3 regions of the Alteromonas sp. AWQ4_252 genome follow, and region 1 is predicted to be linked to each of the others. Evidence: predicted binding sites of a transcription regulator. Region 1 holds the regulator's gene; each other region holds the start of a gene.
The links. Region 1 encodes FliA, which starts transcription of late flagellar genes. Its sites were predicted from a motif close to CTAAAGNTNNNNNNNNNNNNGCCGATA; they were not measured.
Positions count from the first base shown of each region.

Region 2: a site for FliA is predicted at 2,594-2,620, ahead of ACXACM_RS10240 (flagellar protein MotY). Genes of this name have one in related genera too.
Region 3: a site for FliA is predicted at 3,572-3,598, ahead of pomA (flagellar motor protein PomA). Genes of this name have one in related genera too.

Region 1 is NZ_JBSWSV010000001.1:2,194,835-2,201,344, forward strand. Features, by position in the region: gene flhA (flagellar biosynthesis protein FlhA) at 1-740, shown strand, start outside; gene flhF (flagellar biosynthesis protein FlhF) at 768-2,183, shown strand; gene ACXACM_RS09715 (MinD/ParA family ATP-binding protein) at 2,180-3,046, shown strand; gene ACXACM_RS09720 (RNA polymerase sigma factor FliA) at 3,043-3,771, shown strand; gene cheY (chemotaxis response regulator CheY) at 3,824-4,207, shown strand; gene ACXACM_RS09730 (protein phosphatase CheZ) at 4,240-4,983, shown strand; gene ACXACM_RS09735 (chemotaxis protein CheA) at 4,996-6,510, shown strand, end outside.
Region 2 is NZ_JBSWSV010000001.1:2,308,544-2,315,053, reverse strand. Features, by position in the region: gene glpQ (glycerophosphodiester phosphodiesterase) at 113-1,117, shown strand; gene ACXACM_RS10245 (CreA family protein) at 1,153-1,614, opposite strand; gene ACXACM_RS10240 (flagellar protein MotY) at 1,692-2,555, opposite strand; gene rnt (ribonuclease T) at 2,775-3,410, shown strand; gene ACXACM_RS10230 (peroxiredoxin) at 3,439-4,044, opposite strand; gene ACXACM_RS10225 ((2Fe-2S)-binding protein) at 4,248-4,442, shown strand; gene ACXACM_RS10220 (TonB-dependent receptor plug domain-containing protein) at 4,457-6,510, opposite strand, start outside.
Region 3 is NZ_JBSWSV010000001.1:3,601,277-3,607,786, reverse strand. Features, by position in the region: gene ACXACM_RS15855 (phosphatidylglycerophosphatase A family protein) at 1-233, shown strand, start outside; gene dxs (1-deoxy-D-xylulose-5-phosphate synthase) at 321-2,183, opposite strand; gene ispA ((2E,6E)-farnesyl diphosphate synthase) at 2,220-3,113, opposite strand; gene xseB (exodeoxyribonuclease VII small subunit) at 3,152-3,403, opposite strand; gene pomA (flagellar motor protein PomA) at 3,698-4,459, shown strand; gene ACXACM_RS15830 (flagellar motor protein MotB) at 4,465-5,394, shown strand; gene ACXACM_RS15825 (class I SAM-dependent methyltransferase) at 5,431-6,510, opposite strand, start outside.

The sequences.
Region 1 (6,510 bases):
ATGGGCGCCCCACGACAGACCCTGCCTTTGGCCTCGACGCGGTATGGATACGACCTAATCAACGTGAGCATGCACAAACGCTCGGTTATACAGTGGTAGATGCTGCCACCGTAGTGGCTACACATCTTAGTCAGTTGCTTAGTAATAATGCATACCAACTGTTAGGGCACGAGGAAACACAGCAGTTACTTGATATGTTGGCAAAACAAAGTCCAAAACTAGTGGAAGGTCTGGTGCCCGATATCTTGCCGTTAAGCACGGTAGTTAAAGTACTGCAAACCTTGTTATTTGAAGGTGTACCTATCCGCGATATGCGTACTATTGTGCAAACCCTTTCTGAGTATGGCCCCCGCAGTCAGGACCCGGATGTATTGGTGTCTGCGGTCAGAATTTCCCTTAAGCGCCTCATTGTCCAAGAGATTAGTCAGGGCAATAAAGAAGTACCTGTCATAACTCTGGCACCTGAGTTGGAACAAATGTTGCACCAGTCACTGCAAGCAGGTGGTGAAGACGGTGCTGGCATAGAGCCAGGCCTAGCCGACAGACTACAGCAGTCTCTGCAACAGGCCGCACAACAGCAAGAGTTGGAAGGCGAGCCTGCAGTACTGTTGACATCAGGTATGTTAAGGCCCGTTTTATCTCGTTTCCTCAAGTATTCAGTAGCGGGATTACACGTTTTGTCTTATCAGGAAATACCAGATGACAAACAAATTAAAATTGTCAGCTCAGTGGGTCAATAATCTGACACCGGGTGTGGAGAAGGTGAAATGAAGATCAGACGTTTTTTTGGTAAGGACATGCGCGAGGCACTTAGCCAGGTTAAGGCTGAACTGGGGAGTGATGCAGTTATCATGTCCAACAGAAAAGTCGCAGATGGCATTGAGCTCGTTGCGGCGTATGACAAGGAACCGGAAGCTAAGCTGAAGCTTACACCCCGCCATGAAACAGCAAAGACTTCGCAACCTAAAGCGACACCTACATTGAGCGAAATAATTGGTGATGACGGCTCCGATAGCCTCAGGGCATTACTAGAGAAACAAACGGCATCTGCGGCGACGCAAAGCCAGCAGACTCCGGCATTTTCTGCATCTCAACAACAGCCTGCAAATGGACCTTCAAGCGATATGATGTTTGGCGATGATGATTCTTTATTTTCAGGCGATGTGTCGCAAGCTGAATCGGTTTTAGACAAGCCGGTATCACAAATGAATCCGGGGTTTAGTGCCCCGCAAAATGTAGCCCAGTCTCCATCAGCGAGTAACGAGTTAGACGGTATTAAAGCTGAGCTGGCCTCATTGCGAAGCGTACTACAGCATCAGGTGGCAGATCTTATGGACGCAAAAAAGCGTCAGCAGAAGCCTGTTCACAGCTACCTTATGCAGCGATTAACGGGTATGGGGCTGAGTTCCACTCTTGCTGAGCAGCTGGTTCATTATACTCCGGGTCATTACACCGAGAGGGAAGCCTGGATTTACCTTCTTAATCTTTTAGCTAATCGCGTTAATGTCAGTGGTAATGATATCCTTAATCAGACCGGCATAGTGGCTTTGGTTGGACCTACTGGTACTGGAAAAACCACTACAGTGGCAAAACTTGCAGCTCGGTACGCACAAAAATACGGTGCCGAACAAGTGGCCATGATAACAATAGATACTTATCGAATCGCAGCTTATGAGCAATTGGCTACTTATGGAAAAATTATTGGGTGCACTACGAGAAAAGCACAAAGTAGTGAAGAATTATCTGAGCAACTCTTTCAGTTACGCCATAAACGTCTAATATTAATAGATACGGCAGGCTTCAGTCAGCGGGATAGTCGTTTAATTAAACAACTTGGGCAATTTAACAGCGGTCAAGTGCAACCTGTTCGTAAATACCTGGTTGCGCAAGCAAATACCCAATATCCTGCATTACAGCGTATAATTGCAGCATACAATTCAGTGAAGCTCGATGGTTGTATATTCACAAAAGTGGATGAATGCTACAGTTTAGGTGAAGTACTGAGTATCGCGGTAGAACAACAACTGCCAGTTAGTTATGTTACAGACGGGCAGCAGGTGCCTGAAGATATTAAAATTGCTGATGCAAAATCTCTGGTTTCCGCAGCAGCAAAGCTTTATAAAAAGTATGGTTTAGACCATACTAAGTGTAATCACGCAGTTAATTCAGTTCAGGCAGTATGATCGAAGATCAAGCGAGTAGCTTACGAAAGATGAATCAGTCAAGCCTCATTAAGGTTATCGCCGTCACCGGCGGCAAAGGTGGTGTTGGGAAAACCAACATTACATTGAATACAGCTATTGCGATGGCGAAGCAGGGAAAGCGGGTTATGGTGCTGGACGCCGACCTGGGTCTTGCCAACGTCGACGTGATGTTGGGTTTGCGAGTGGAGAGAAACCTCTCTCATGTGCTATCCGGCGAATGTACGCTGGATGACGTGCTCGTTACCGGGCCCCATGGGATAAAAATTGCGCCGGCCACATCGGGCACTCAGGCCATGACAGAGTTGTCTCCTACCGAGCACGCGGGGTTAATCCGAGCATTCAGTGAGCTCCGTTCGCAAATCGATGTGTTAATTGTCGATACCGCTGCTGGTATTTCCGACATGGTGCTCAGTTTTTCCCGTGCATCTCAGGATATTATGGTGGTTGTTTGTGATGAACCCACATCACTGACTGATGCCTATGCTCTCATTAAAATTCTCAATCGCGAACACGGTGTTTTTAAATTTAAAATCGTGGCTAATATGGTCAGAGACATACGTGAAGGACAGGAATTATTCAGTAAACTTTCAAAAGTAACAGGGCGTTTTCTCGATGTAGCGCTAGAATTAGTGGCAACTGTTCCTTTTGATGAGAATATCCGTCGTGCCGTTCGCAAACAAACTTCTATTGTCGATGCTTACCCAGCTTCACCGGCGGCGCTTGCTATTACTCAATTGGCCACCAAGGCGATTAGTTGGCCTGTTCCGGCGCAACCGGGCGGTCACCTTGAATTTTTCATTGAGCAATTGGTTACCAAGCAAGCGGTAGGTGAGCAACGTTGAATAGTAAAGCGGCAGCCTATCAGCAACAATCTGATAAAGCCCAGTTGGTCGAGCGCCATGCGCCCCTTGTCAAGCGCATTGCTCACCACCTTATTGCCCGTCTTCCAGCCAGTGTTATCGTTGACGATCTCATTCAGTCAGGAATGATAGGGCTACTTGAGGCAGCAAAAAATTTCGATGGTTCTAAAGGCGCGAGTTTCGAAACTTTCGCAGGGATCCGCATTCGCGGTGCTATGCTTGATGAGATTAGAAAAGGCGATTGGACGCCGCGTTCCGTCCACAAAAACAGCCGAGCTATTACCGATGCAATCAATCAGGTCGAAAGAGAAACAGGAAGAGATGCGCGAGATACGGAAATTGCTGCTAAGCTAAATGTCAGTATCCATGCTTACCATCAAATGCTCAACGAAGTAAACGCTGGTAAGTTGGTTGGTATAGAAGATTTAGGCGTTTCTGAAGATGTTATCAGCATAGAGCAAAATAAGGGCAACGATTCACCCTTAGAAGACCTCATGCAAGGTGCTTTTCAGAAAGCGCTGGCACACGCAATTACAACGTTGCCAGAACGAGAGGCAATTGTCCTTTCCTTGTACTATGATGAAGAACTGAATTTAAGGGAAATTGGTGAAGTTCTTGACGTGAGTGAGTCAAGGGTGAGCCAAATTCACAGCCAGGCTATGCTAAAACTAAAAGCACGAATGCAGTCATGGCAGGCTGAAGAATAAAGCAAACATACGAATATCAATAACAACTGAACATTCCTCAACGGAGGCTATTTTGGACAAGAGCATGAAAATTCTTGTTGTGGATGACTTTTCTACAATGAGACGAATCATAAAGAACCTTCTAAAAGACTTAGGTTTTTCTAATATTCAGGAAGCAGATGATGGCAGTACTGCACTTCCCATGCTCCAACAGGGCGACTTTGATTTTGTCGTAACAGATTGGAACATGCCGGGAATGCAAGGTATCGACTTGCTTCGTGCCATTCGTGCCGACGATAAACTGAAGCACTTGCCTGTATTGATGGTAACTGCTGAAGCGAAGAAAGAGCAAATCGTCGCTGCTGCACAGGCAGGTGTTAATGGCTATGTGGTAAAACCATTTACAGCAGGAACGCTTAAGGAAAAACTCGATAAGATTTTTGAGCGCTTAGGTTAATCCAGCCGCGCCCCAGAGAAGAGGATTACTGGATGATACCAACAAAAAAAGTACCTATCTCGCTCGAAGAAGCAAAGCAACTGGTTACCTATTTAGAGCAGGGAGATGAAGATTCAGCCAATTCACTATTGGAAGTAGTCTCCGCAAAAGAGTCTGTCGAATTGTTTGCCGAAGTGGGAAAGTTGACTCGTCAACTTCACGACGCACTTAATAGTTTTCAACTTGATGAGCGCATTGCTGGCCTTGCCAATGACGATATCCCGGATGCGCAAACACGCCTTACCTACGTAATTGAAGAAACGGAAAAAGCAGCGAATACAACCATGGACGCTGTGGAATCCTGCATGCCTATCGCTGAGGCGCTGTCGGAGAAAATTGGCAGTATTGAGCCTGAGTGGAAAAAATTAATGACCCGTCAGATCGAGCTGGGTGAGTTCAAGTCGCTGTGTCTCGATATTGATACCTTATTTACGCAAACCTCAACTGATGCGTCAAAACTGACCAGTTTATTAACAGAAGTATTAATGGCACAAGGCTATCAGGATCTTACCGGGCAGGTAATTCGCCGTGTCATTGACCTTGTAAAAGAGGTCGAAGACAGTTTGGTAAATATGCTGACTGTATTTGGAGAAAAAGAAGGCCAACCATCGCCTGCTAAATCTAAATCAGTCGACGCTGTGGAAGCTGAAGGACCGATTATAAATGCTGAAGAGCGGGATGATGTAGTACAAGGCCAGGATGACGTAGATGATCTACTGTCAAGCCTAGGTTTTTAGGGGAGCGCGAACATGTCGTTTGAGGTTGATGAGGATATCTTACAGGACTTTTTGGTTGAAGCCGGTGAGATCTTGGAACAGTTACAGGAGCAGTTGGTCGATTTGGAAAATAATCCAGAAGACGCCGACCTTCTAAACGCAATATTCAGAGGATACCACACAGTTAAGGGCGGGGCTGGGTTCTTGTCTTTGACCGAATTGGTGGAAATCTGCCACGGCGCCGAAAACGTTTTCGACGTCATGCGAAATGGTCAGCGAAACCTGACACCTGAATTGATGGACGTTATTTTACAAGCCACTGATGTGGTTGTTGAAATGTTCGAAAAGGTGAAATCAAGAGAGCCCCTTGAAGCCGCAGATGCTACCTTGGTAGATGTACTCCACAAACTCAGCAAACCTGAATCTCCTGATGAAGATATCTTTGGTACTGAAACGGCTGTTGGAGAACAACCAGTAGCGACGGAACCGGAAGAGCCCGCCGTAGTCATTCAGGACACTCCTGCTGCTCCGGAAGTTGCTGCGGTTAACGAAGTATCTGAAGATGGTAGTATTGAAGATATCTCTGAAGATGAATTTGAGGCGTTACTTGATCAACTTCACGGCTCAGGAGCTCCCGGTCGTCCTTCGGAGCCAGAATCGGCGGTAGCGAAGACGGAAGCGACTTCAGTGCCACCACCTGCAGCGGCACCAGGTGATGGTGGCGACGACATTACAGATGATGAGTTTGAAGCACTTCTCGATGAGCTGCACGGCAAAGGGCAGTTTAAAGGTGAGAGTAAAGCGCCTGCCCCAGCGTCGACGCCAGCAACTACTGCGGAAACTAGTGCTTCATCAGGTTCAGACGGTGATGAAATCACTGACGACGAATTTGAAGCGCTGTTAGATCAGCTCCACGGAAAGGGCCAGGGCCCAAGCATTGAGGCCAATGTTTCGGTAGATGAAAAAGCTACCAAAGCAGTACAGGCTGCGAAAGCCGAACAGGCTAAAGCGGCGGCACCTGTAACCAAAAAACCAGAAGCCACGCCAGCTGCAAAACCGGCACCGGCTGCCAAGCCAGCAGCGAAGCCTGCGGCGACGAAAAAAGACGATAAAAAAGGTTCGCCTGCCCCACCTCCGGCAGAGACAACAGTTCGTGTTGATACCAAGCGCCTTGATCAGATTATGAACATGGTAGGTGAACTTGTATTGGTGCGAAACCGTTTATTGAGCCTGGGTATCAATACCAACGACGAAGACATGTCTAAAGCTATTGCCAATTTAGATGTGGTGACAGGGGACCTCCAGGGTGCAGTAATGAAAACCCGGATGCAACCAATTAAGAAAGTATTTGGCCGGTTCCCCCGGGTTGTGCGTGACCTTGCGCGAAGTCTGAAAAAAGAAATCACCCTTGAGCTTGAAGGGGAAGAAACAGATCTGGATAAAAACCTGGTAGAAGCTCTGGCAGACCCCTTGGTTCACTTGGTGAGAAACTCGGTGGATCACGGTATAGAAATGCCTGACGACCGTGCCAATGCCGGCAAACCAAGA
Region 2 (6,510 bases), 110 kb from region 1:
GTCTTTTTCATATGGTAAGGTGCTGATTTTACAGTGTCATTGATGTCCTAGAGGAAGCCTTAGGCAAGTTAGTGCGCTTTGATAACAGAAAAACGTATGCAAAGGAAATATAATGAGATATCGCCGCTTACAGATATGGTTGCTATTAGTTGCCAGCTCCTGTCATTTACCCGCAGTTGCTTTTGACGTCATTGCTCACAGGGGCGCATCCGGTTATCTCCCCGAGCATACACTTGAAGCTACTACCCTGGCTTTTGCCCAAGATCCTGATTACATAGAACAGGATGTGGTCATTACAAAAGACGGTATCGCCGTCGTGCTACACGACATACACCTCGAAACGGTAACCGATGTTGAAGAGCGCTATCCACACCGAGCCAGGGAAGATGGTCGTTGGTATGCCCTGGATTTTACGCTTGAAGAGCTTAGAAAGCTCAGCGTACACGAACGGACCGACAATAAGGGGAACCCGGTTTTCGCAAACCGTTATCAGGGAAACCACGCTCAGTTTCGCATCGCCACACTCGACGAGCACATTGAGTTAATTGTGCAACTAAATCGCGAACTTGGTAAAGATATTGGCTTTTATACAGAAATAAAATCACCGGCCTGGCACCGTGCACAGGGAGTAGATATCTCCGCCATTGTTATGCAGCAACTTAAAAAGCACAACCTAGACAAACCCGATTCCAATATCATTATACAGTGTTTTGATTTTGCCGAGGTCAAGCGACTTCGTACGTCGCTACATTTCAAAGGAAAATTGGTGCAATTGCTGGGAGACAATAGCTGGGGTGAATCGGATACTGATTACGGTGCGCTGATGACCAATGAGGGAATGCAGGCCCTCGCGAAGTACGCCGATGGTATTGGTCCCTGGATCCCCCAACTATTTTCCTCTAGTCCTGAAAACTCGGATACTGTCACTGCACCAGACTGGCTGGGTGCAGCGCAATCACTTGATATGATGGTGCATCCTTACACTTATCGCAGTGACGCTCTTCCCCCTGGAACAAACGCAGAAAAGTTGCTTCAGACGTTGAAAGATGAATTAAAAGTAGACGGTGTTTTTACTGATCAAGTTCCACCAGTAAAAGCATTTCTGCGCTCTCACTAAGCACCAGTATACAAGCGTGCTTATACTCATTTGTATTACTCAGGCTGAGTATAAGCGCCGGTTTGCCACAAAGGAACCGTAGACAAACTGTGTTTAAAGCTCCCCGACGTTTCTTTGGTGCTATAGGTAAGATAAATCAGTGTTTGCGCATTTTCATCATAAATGCGCCTAAGCTTCATATTTTTGAAGAACAGGCTTTTTGATTTTGTGAAAATAACTTCACCGGAGTCAGATTTATCGATAGTTGCCAGCATCTCTTGGGTGATAGGCCCTGTCTGTCTGCACGCAATGGCACTGTCGGATGGATCAGATACATCCAGGTTTGCTTCTATGCTAGAAATATGACACGTCACACCGGTTATAACCGGGTCCTGAAGCGCGTCTATTTTAATGTCTTTGGTCGTGAAAAGACCTAATGACACATCGCCTACTTCATTGTCGCTGCAACCTGCCAGAAACACCATAGTGACAGCCATAAGTGTCAGCGCTTTGTTCATGTTGAATCGCATTTGTTGTCTCCTGTTACAAAACAACAGGGTAAACGATTTCAACCAGGTTTCGCCAGTGGAAACGGCTAGCTTTTAGACAGCCTGACGACAACCCTGCGGTTCAAGGCCCTGGCATCACTATTGGTGTTTTCAGAGATGTGCCTTTTTTCACCATGTCCCGTCACTTCAATACGCGATGCGTCAACACCCAAAGCCGTAAAATACGCTTTAACCTGATTAGCCCGGCGTACAGACAACTGCTCATTACTCCACCGTCCCCCGTAGCTATCGGTATAACCATCAAGAAGTACCAGTTCCAATGCACTGTCTTCCTTGAGGTATTCACCTATCATGTTGAGTCGCTTCTGGGAATACTTGCTAAGTTCCGTACTGTTTTTTTCGTAAGACAGTACTGTGTATGCAATGTCGTCAAAACTATACGGCAGCAAGTTAGAAACGCAATTGACAAAATCATGATATGCCGGAGCAAAATTACTGGCATTAAGTGCTACCGCCACCTTGTCGTAAGTGTTGTACCAATCCTGATAATAAATAGTAGGCCAAAAGCCTTTCTCCAGCTCACTGAGCATTGTCCAGGCTGCATCTTCGGGCAGGTCGCCATTGTACTGTGTGCGCAAGGTCATATCGGCGATAGTTTTTGGCACTGCACCTGGCATCCATTTTGGCGGAACCGAATAGACAGCTGCCACCCCAAATTTTTTGGGCAACAAACGCATGTCCAATTCAAATTCCATGTTCAATTGCTTAGATGCAACGCTGGAAAAAAGCGCTTCACCATACCCTGGCACCGGATGAGTCAGGGTACACTGGAGCCTGCTTTGTTCCTGCATAGCCCAATCAGATGACTCCACCGGTGCAGCGTACTGACGCATTGCGCCATGGCTAAGTGCTGAGAACAGCAAAAGAGCTACGGTGAGAGTGCTTTTCATAGTTGCATCCTAAAGCGTGAACGAACAGTCAATATGGTTATCGTCATCTTGCAAAAAAAGTTTAGCACAATGCGCAGCAGCCTGTCAGATGACGTTTCCACTCAGATATTCCATACAACGGTAGATACCTTTGGGTTATCCTGCGATAATCACGTTTTTACGAATATCGCTTAATCGAAACGTATTTACACGCCAATTGTGAAAGGATAGTCAAACTCTATGTCTGATAGTGCTGCGGCATTGAAAAGTCGCTTCAGAGGGTATTTCCCTGTCGTTATTGATGTTGAAACAGCAGGGTTTAACGCCAGCTCAGACGCATTGCTTGAGATCGCTGCTGTCACACTTGCCATGGATGAAAAGGGTATACTGCATCCCGATCAAACCATCCATCATCACGTTAAACCCTTCGATGGTGCAAATTTAGAAACTGCAGCATTGGAATTTAACGGTATCGATCCACATTGTCCGTTGCGCGGTGCAATTGATGAGTGTGATGTCATGAAAGATCTTTGCAAAAAAATAAGAAAACTGCAGAAAGATGCTGATTGCCAGCGTTCGGTGATTGTTGCTCACAACGCGGCGTTTGATCAGGGATTCGTGAATGCCGCAATAGCGCGAAGTGGTATAAAGCGCACCCCGTTCCATCCTTTTGTATCATTCGACACGACTACGTTAGCCGGGTTGGCGGTCGGGCAAACAGTATTGGTAAAAGCGTGTAGAGAAGCAGGCATTGCCTTCGACCAAAGCGAAGCTCACAGTGCCTTGTATGACGCACAACGCACCGCCGAACTCTTCTGTTTTATCATCAATCGATACAAGCAACTCGGCGGATGGCCACTCTCAATTCAAGAGTAAAAAGCCGGCTAAAATGCCGGCTTCCTTCTTATAACTTGTCTGCTTCTTCTGACAGATATTTTGCTACGCCGTCTGGAGACGCGTCCATACCCGCTTTTCCTTCAGTCCAGCCTGCCGGACATACTTCACCGTGCTCTTCATGGAAGCTGAGGGCATCTACCATACGCAACATTTCGTCGATGTTACGACCCAAAGGCAAATCGTTTACCACCTGGTGACGCACCTGACCTTCCCCATCAATTAGGAATGAACCACGGAAAGCAACGCCTGCTTCAGGATGCTCAACGTCATATGCCTGGCAAATCTCATGTTTTACGTCGGCTACCAGAGTGTATTTCACTGGACCAATACCACCTTGATTTACCGGTGTATTTCTCCAAGCATTGTGTGAGAACTGTGAATCAATAGACACACCAATAACTTCAACGCCACGCTTTTGGAATTCTTCATAACGCTTGTCAAACGCAATAAGTTCGGAAGGACAAACGAATGTGAAATCCAGAGGATAAAAGAAAATTACTGCTTTTTTACCTTTAATAGCATCACTCAGTGTAAAGCTATCAACAATTTCACCACTTCCTAGTACTGCTGCAGCAGTAAAATCCGGTGCCGGACGACCTACCAATACGCTCATAATATTCTCCATCTATAGTTATAATACCCAAGAAAGGTATTTGTAATATGTGTACGCTTAACAAAAAGCCAAGTGTCCACTTAAAGTTTATTTTATTACATTTCAATGAAATAAAACTATTTGCTCCCCCCCCCTCATCGTCCTCTTGCGTTTGACACTAATAACAACTATTATCATTAACGATTAGATTTCGAGGATATTTCATGTACGTGTGTATGTGTTACGGTGTAACAGACAAAGACATTGCTCAAGCAGTTGAACAAGCTGGTGTTGGCAACATGCGTGAACTCCGTGCTCACCTCGACGTCGGCGCACAATGCGGCAAATGTGTTCAAATGGCTCAACAAATCATTGATGCCACCATCATAGACGAATCCTTATTCAAAGAAGTCTGCTAACATTTGAGCAATTTCTAGAACGCCATTCTCGCCTGAAAGTAAGCAAAACCGCCATTAATTCCAGAAGGTGATGTTGACGGATACAACGCCCCCGCTACACCTGAATATGGGTTTTCATCAGGGAACTGATTAAATAAATTCGACGCGCCAATCACCAAGGTGGTGTCTTCAGAAAAATGCCAGGTAAATTCAGTGTCCAGGGTTACGGTACTGCCACTGCTAATATCCAAGCCTGCCGCTGCGTCTAAATGATCTTCATAAAAACTGCCAAAATAATTCACGCGCCAGAGTAAAGTAAATGCATGCCAATGCTGACGAAGGGTCATGTTACCACGAATTGCTGGCAGATTTTCTTCTAGCATACGCACCCGTTGCGGTGTCAGGCTAGGTACAAGAATACGCTCACCGCTTGCTGACACTTGCGGAAAGTATGACAGGCGTTCAACACGGGTATCCGTCCAGTTGACTGATGAGGTAAAGGCATGGGTTAGTCCCGCTACGTCAAAGCGATAATTAAAGACTAAATCGATGCCCTGAGTTCGAGTGTCAAAATCGTTTGCAAAGTATTTTATGGCACTGTAATTCGCCGCCTCGGCATGGCCCTGTGCCACTAAATCTGCTATTGCAGAGTCTGTCAGAGGAATGGGGGAAGTGGTACTGATGCGGTCGGAAAGGTATATGTTAAAGTAGTCAAGTGTAAGATAAAGATCATCACCCCAGAATGCCACCAGCCCCATGCTGAAATTTCGCGAAGATTCTGGCGTTAATGGTTCAGCACCTAATGACTGTGAGATAGGATGTGTTGGCGGCAATGTAGCGTGATCCTCTAAACCGGTAGAAGAAAATGCCGTGGTGATGTTGATGACATTACTTTGCCCCACCGTCGGAGCCTTGAATCCTGTGCTCACTGAGCCTCGCAACGAAAAAATATCACTCAATGCATACCTGAGATTAACTTTCCCGTCGAGGGTAGAGCCAAAATCTGAAAAGTGCTCTCCTCTTAGTGCTACCGCCCACTGCCAATCTTCAGTAAGATGAAACTCAAGATCACCATAAATCGCCCAGTTTTGACGGCTCCAATGCCCCTGTGATACAGGTTGATAACCTGGAAAACCGTTTGAACCAACGCTAAAGCCCGGCGCGCTGTTTTCGCCTTTCACTTGCGCAAAAGGACCGGTTACCCATGACGCTTCGTCGCCTTGTGTTTGACTATAAGTCTCTCTGCGCCACTCAGCGCCCAGTGCAATACTGACAGGCTTGGACGTCCAACCCGAGAAGAAACGCGAAAAATCCAGGTTGATGGTTCGTTCAACCTGGCTCACTGCACCTGGGGAAAAACGTGTGGGTGACGCAGGCCCCAGCGAAGGGTTTACTGTATCTTCAAGATTGAATCGAACATTGGAGTAACCGACACTACCACTAAAATCAAACAACCAATCGTCAGTTAATGCGCCACGAACACCAGCAAACAATGCACCATCTTTTATTATTCCGCCAAATTGTGGAGTGAAGCCGCCGGGAAACCACTCATTAAAGACAAAACAGTTCCTGCCCACATCAGTGTTCTGGTCAGCAATAAGCAAAAAAGCCGGATCATCTAAAACATTGTTATCAACAATAGGTACGCGAGGACACGAAACACCCTGCCCTGTACCGTCGAGGTCAGCAACTAACAATTCACTCGTGGGGCTACTCGGGTCGAGGAATACCCCTAAACGCAATTGTGGGTGGCGGTAATAGAAACCGCCACTGACTTCTCGCCGAGCTGCGGTACCAAAGGAATAAAACGCGAGATTATCTGTTAACGCTTTCTCACCGTTAAATGCGAACTTCCATTCACTGTCAACTTCAAGGGCTCCCCAATTCTGGGTAGGTGAAGCTACATAAGCATTTCCGGCATCAATAAGTGCTTGTGCATCATCTCGTTGAACGGAACGGTGGGTATCATTTTGTTGTCGGTACTCGGTCGTAAAATTGAGAAAACCGTCAGACAGACCAAAGCCCTTGTTAGCCTGAAGTTGTAAAACTTCTCCATCTCCCTCAAGGTGCTGGCCTGTTTTAATGGCGA
Region 3 (6,510 bases), 1.4 Mb from region 1:
TATGGGACGAAGTTGCCGGTATTCTTATCACCTTTCTATTTGTGCCTTTATCTCTATGGACACTGGCCGCAGGCTTTTTGCTATTCAGGGTGTTTGATATTCTCAAACCCTGGCCAATTGGCCCTATAGATAAAACATTACACGGTGGCACTGGCATTATGCTGGATGACATCATTGCCGGTATAATGGCTTGTGTGTGCCTGCACGGCTTGTTGTTGCTGTCTGCCTTTTAACTGATGGTTTAAGTTAAGGGAATAAAAAAACGGTATCTGTGAATACCGTTTTTTTGTGCTTGAAATGTTATTTGTAAGTGACGTCGGTCAGTTAAAAAATGCGTTGACCTGGGCAACAATACCTTTGCCGTCAAGTTTGAGTTCTTCATACATTTCTTGCTGAGTACCTTGCAAAATAAAGTCGTCAGGCAGTCCCAGATGTAACGTGTGGATCAGTGCCCGCGACGCCTGCAGATACTCGCTTACCGCAGAACCCGCTCCGCCCATTATGCAGCCGTCTTCCAGAGTAACAATGCCCGTGTGTGATGCTATCAAACTGTCAATGGCACCAGTGTCGAGAGGCTTGACGAAACGCATATCAATTAATGTTGCATCGAGCTCTTCAGCAGCTTCTTCGGCGAAGGGTAACAAGGTGCCAAAGTTCAAAATCGCCAGTGATTTACCTGTGCGCAGTGTACGGGACTTGCCAAGTGGGATGGCTGTCATCTCTTCTTCAGGAACAATACCTTTACCGGCTCCCCGTGGATAGCGCACAGCCGCTGGCTTTTGTTGTTTGTGGCCAGTGTAGAGCATTTGTCGGCATTCATTTTCATCTGCAGGTGTCATGATGATCATATTGGGAATGCACCGCAAAAATGCGATGTCAAAAGCGCCTTGGTGTGTAGGCCCATCAGCGCCGACGACACCAGCACGGTCGATAGCAAACAATACAGGCAAATCCTGCAAAGCAACGTCGTGGATAAGTTGGTCGTAAGCTCGTTGCAGAAAAGTGGAATAAATGGCGACCACGGCATTATAACCTTCCTTTGCCAAGCCTGCGGCAAAGGTGACAGCGTGCTGTTCAGCAATGGCTGCGTCAAAGTATTGCTCAGGAAACTGTTGAGAGAACGCAACCATTCCTGAGCCTTCTCTCATAGCGGGGGTGACCGCCATCAATTTCGGATCTACCTTAGCCATATCACACAGCCAGTTACCAAATATTGCTGAAAAGGTCGGAGCCGAAGGCTTGCTTTTCGGCAGGGCGTGTTCGTCCGGATTAAACTTCGGTACGGCGTGGAATTTTATCGGGTCTTTTTCCGCCTGTGGATAGCCTTTTCCTTTGCGTGTTACCACATGGAGAATATGTGGGCCGGAGAACTGCCGCATATTGCGAAGTGTATCGACAACGCCATTTACGTCATGTCCGTCAATGGGACCAATATAATTGAAACCGAGTTCTTCAAAAATGGTACCGGGCACTACCATGCCCTTGATGTGCTCTTCCGCACGGCTCGCAAATTCCTTAATGGGAGGAACATTGCTTAATAGCTTTTTACCACCATCACGGATTTTATTAAAGAAATTCCCCGTGAGAAGTCGTGCTAAATGACTGTTCAAAGCTCCGACATTCTCTGAGATAGACATTTCGTTATCGTTAAGTACAACTACCATGTCTTTCTTGATATCTCCGGCATGATTGAGCGCTTCAAAAGCCATACCCGCGGTCATGGCTCCATCACCGATAACAGCGACAACTTTCCTGTCTTTGCCTTCTCTTTCGGCAGCAACGGCCATACCAAGTGCTGCACTTATTGATGTCGACGAGTGACCAACGGCAAAAGTATCAAAGTCACTTTCCGGTGGCCAGGGAAATGGATGCAAACCGTTTTTCTGACGAATAGTAGACATGCGCTCGGCACGCCCGGTGAGAATTTTATGCGGATAAGCCTGATGACCCACATCCCAGATAAGACGGTCAAATGGCGTGTTATAAACGTAATGCAATGCCACCGTTAGCTCAACAGTACCCAAACCTGAAGCGAAGTGGCCACTGGTCTGACTTACTGAAGTAAGTAAGTATTGGCGCAGTTCATCAGACAACGCCTTCAGTTGGTCCTGCGGAAGATGTCTCAGGGCGTCCGGCGTTAAGGCCTTTGCCAAAGTGGGGTAATGCGATATGTCTAAACTCATTTTCTTATTTCATTTATAGTGTTGAGTAGGTCATGCTCAGGAAGTGCGTTTGACCATTAATTCAGTAAACGCTGACAAACTGTCGGTATTGTAAGGTAAACTCGCCAAAGCTTGAAGCGCGCTGTCATGAAGATCGGTTAACACAGATTTAGCTTCATCCATTCCCAATAGTGCAGGAAAGGTGCTCTTTCCTTGTGCTTCATCTGAACCCTGAGGTTTTCCAATGACTTGTGCATCACCTTCAACATCGAGAATATCGTCCTGAACTTGAAAGGCGAGACCAATATAGCCTGCATAGTCGATCCAGGCCTGACGGTTTTGTTCTGTTAAGTTATCACAAACCAATGTGATCATCTCCGCGCATGCTCTCAACAGCGCACCGGTTTTAAGGGTGTGTAAGGTTTTAAGGGTCTGCAGAGAAATAATGGTGCCGGTGGCGGCTAAATCAATGGCTTGACCACCGCACATACCATGATAGCCAGACGCACGAGCGAGAATACTAACAAGTTGCGCACGGTGTTTATCTGCATATTCACTCATGGGGGCGTCTGCCAGAATAGTAAACGCAAGGGTCTGTAATGCATCACCGGCCAAAATTGCCGTCGCTTCATCAAATTTGATGTGGCAGGTTGGCTGACCACGACGTAACTCGTCATCATCCATGGCTGGTAAGTCATCGTGCGCTAAGGAATAAGCGTGAATACACTCTATCGCCATGCTGATGGTTTGCTGATCTTGTTGTGGAATGTCCAACGCGTTACCAATGAGGTTGACCAGTAGCGGCCGCATGCGTTTTCCACCCGCCGTTAACGCATACTCCATAGCACTTTTTAATGTAGGAGCATGATCGGGCAGGTTATTCACGTAATGTAAAAGACCGTCGTCGGTTCGTTGCTTCACCCGTCGACGAAGGGCGTCAAAATTTGTCATTATAAACCTGTAATTGAAGGCGGGACGTAAGCTGGCCGTTAATTTTTTTCACCGTGCTCGGAAAGATCACGTAAGGTTTCGTGGCCTTGTTCTTCCAGCAAAATTTGCACTTTTTGTTCGGCCTGAGCCAGCGCTTGTTGGCTTTGTCGGGACAATGCAATACCGCGTTCAAATTTATTCAAAGCTTCATTGAGGGGTAACTCGCCGGATTCCATTTCTTTCACGATAGCTTCCAGCTCAGAAAGAGAGGCCTCAAAAGAAGCGGAGGAAGGGGTCTTGTCGTCACTCACATCAATTACCTGTTGTCTGATTTTGAAGAATACCGCGCACATTAACCGAGGGGATGCGTCGGGTCAATTGCTTTGTCTGGCAGGCTTTCTGATATAAAGGTTGTATCTGTTTGGTTTTATTAACTATACGTATAAATCATCTACATGACTGGTATTCTTATAAATTGATTATAGAATTGAAAATGTCAGCCGATAGCATACGTAACAGTGCCATTCTTCATATTACAGGCGGGCATTTATTCTGTAGCAGCTCAGTTGAGTTTCAGTGTTAGGGTTTTCTGTGAGGAGCAATAAGTGGATTTAGCAACAGTCATAGGCATGCTCGGTGGCATTGGCTTTATCGTTATGGCCATGATTCTGGGTGGCGACTTGGGCATGTTTGTCGATGTCCCGTCTGTTTTAATCGTATTTTGTGGTTCCTTGTTTGTTGTCATGTCTCAATTTACGTTAGGCCAGTTTTTCGGCGCTGGCAAAGTAGCGGGCAAGGCGTTCATGTTCAAAATTGATTCGCCGGACGTATTAATTGAAAAAATCGTTGAAATGGCAGATGCAGCCCGTAAAGGGGGGTTTTTAGCACTTGAAGAAGCTGAGATAGAAAACCCGTTTATGCAAAAGGGTGTAGATATGTTGGTCGATGGCCATGATATCGAAGTTGTTAGAGAAACCCTGAATAAAGATATCGTGATGACTACAGAGCGTCACGAATTCGGAGCATCCATTTTCAAAGGCTTAGGTGATGTTGCGCCGGCCATGGGTATGATAGGTACATTGATAGGCTTGGTTGCCATGCTATCAAATATGGATGACCCCAAAGCCATTGGTCCTGCTATGGCTGTTGCCTTGTTAACTACCTTGTACGGTGCGTTCTTGGCCAACGTTATTTGTCTTCCCATTGCAGCTAAATTAGTGAACAGAAAGGAAGAAGAAAAGCTCAACCAGTCGTTGGTCTTAGATGGCATAGTGGGCATTGCAGATGGTCAAAATCCAAAGGTCATTGAAGGAATCTTGAAGAACTATCTCGCAGCAAGTAAACGGGGCGGGGCAGATGAGGAGTAATCCTAATGGCTGATCAGGAATGTCCCAAGTGTCCTCCCGAGGGGTTGCCTGCGTGGATGGGAACCTTCGCCGATTTAATGTCGTTACTGATGTGCTTTTTTGTTCTGCTGTTGGCGTTTTCAGAAATGGACGTGTTGAAATTCAAGCAAATTGCCGGCTCAATGAAGTTTGCATTTGGCGTCCAAAACAAAATAGAAGTTAAAGACATTCCTAAGGGCACCAGTGTTATTGCCATGGAATTTCGTCCAGGTAGACCAGATCCCACTCCCATTGAAACTATCCAACAACAAACCATTGAGATGACTCAGCAAATGTTGGAGTTTCAGGCTGGTGATGAAGATTCGTCCGGTGGGCGGCAAAAGCAGCGAGGCGATCAAAGAGGAGGGCAGGCACAACAGACAGCGTCAGACTCCGCAGCTTCATCACCGCAAAGTTCCGATAAAGAACAAGACAATGAGATGTTGAAGAAGGTGGCTGAGCAATTGCAAAAAGAAGTGGCTGACGGGTCTATTGAAATGGAATCGCTGGGGCAACAACTTACTATTCGCATTCGGGAAAATGGCTCTTTTTCCGCAGGGTCGGCTTTTTTACAACCTCAATTCAAACCTATTTTACAGAAAATCGGTGTACTTCTTGCCGATATGCCAGGAGAAATTGAAATCTCCGGGCACAGTGATGGTCAGCATATTGCAAATGAGCTTTATCGCTCGAATTGGGATCTTTCTGCACAGCGAGCAGTAGCGGTGGCAGAAGAAATACGAACCGCCCCTGGTTTTGACGAGTCCCGAATGTCGGTAGTGGGCCTTGCTGCTACGCGACCATTAGTTGAAAACCCAGCAACAGCTGAGGACAGGGCTAAAAATCGCCGGGTAGAGATAAATATCAATCAGGGCAAGCCCTTGTATTCTAACCCTGTATCCGTACTAGAAAACTAACAGCTTTCATGTTGGCGCCCATTGAAAGAGGCGGTATTATCCTCTTTCAATGGGTAAACGGAAATGGGGTTTGCTGAGTACCAACTGAACAGTAGAAATCGTGCGTTCGAGAAATCCACCTTCACAATATTTTAAATAGTACGTCCACATGCGTGTAAATCGCTCATCATATCCATCCTGAAGTAACGGTTCCCGGGCATTGACAAACGCCTTGTACCAATCATCCAGGGTTTTAGCATAATCGAGTCCGATGTCTTGTAAATCGCGGACAGATAAATCACTGAACCGCTTGAGGTAGTCATTGATTATTAATTGCGAGGGAAGAAAGCCGCCCGGAAAAATATATTTTTGAATGAAGTCCACACTTTTGCTGTAGCTGTCAAAACGGCGATCATCAATGGTGATGGATTGCAACAACATCAGACCATCGGGTTTTAACAGTGACGCACACTTGGCAAAAAATTGACCAAGGTAGCGTTTACCCACGGCCTCAATCATTTCAATAGACACCAGCTTGTCATACTCACCGCGTAATGTCCGATAGTCTTGTTTTAATAACGTCACCTTATCACCAAGGTTTTCTCGCTCAATCCAGGATTCAGCATAGGAGAATTGTTCTTCAGAGATAGTTGTCGTCGTAACTTTGCACCCGTAGTGCTTGGCAGCAAAAACAGCCAGTCCTCCCCAACCAGTACCAATTTCCATAAGATGATCATCTTTAGTTAATTGAAGCTTGTCGCAGATGGTTTTGAGCTTGTGGTGTTGCGCGTCGGAGAGTGAGGCATTAGGGTCAGGGTAAATTGCAGAAGAATACATCATTGTATTGTCGAGAAAACGCGTGTAGAGCTTATTCCCCAAATCGTAATGTGCCTCAATATTTTTCTTTGCCTGGGTCTTAGTGTTTCTGCGCAAGAAATGTTGGATTTTATAAAGTGGCAATAATAACCATCTGTACTTCTCTTCCCACTTATCAAGCATGGGAAGGTTTCTCGCGAAAATTCTAATTACCGACGTTAGGTCGCTGGTGGTCCATAAACCATCAGTGTAGGTCTCACCTGCAGCCACGCTCCCACCAAATAGCAAGGCGCGATACGCTTTTATGTCCACGATGTTGAT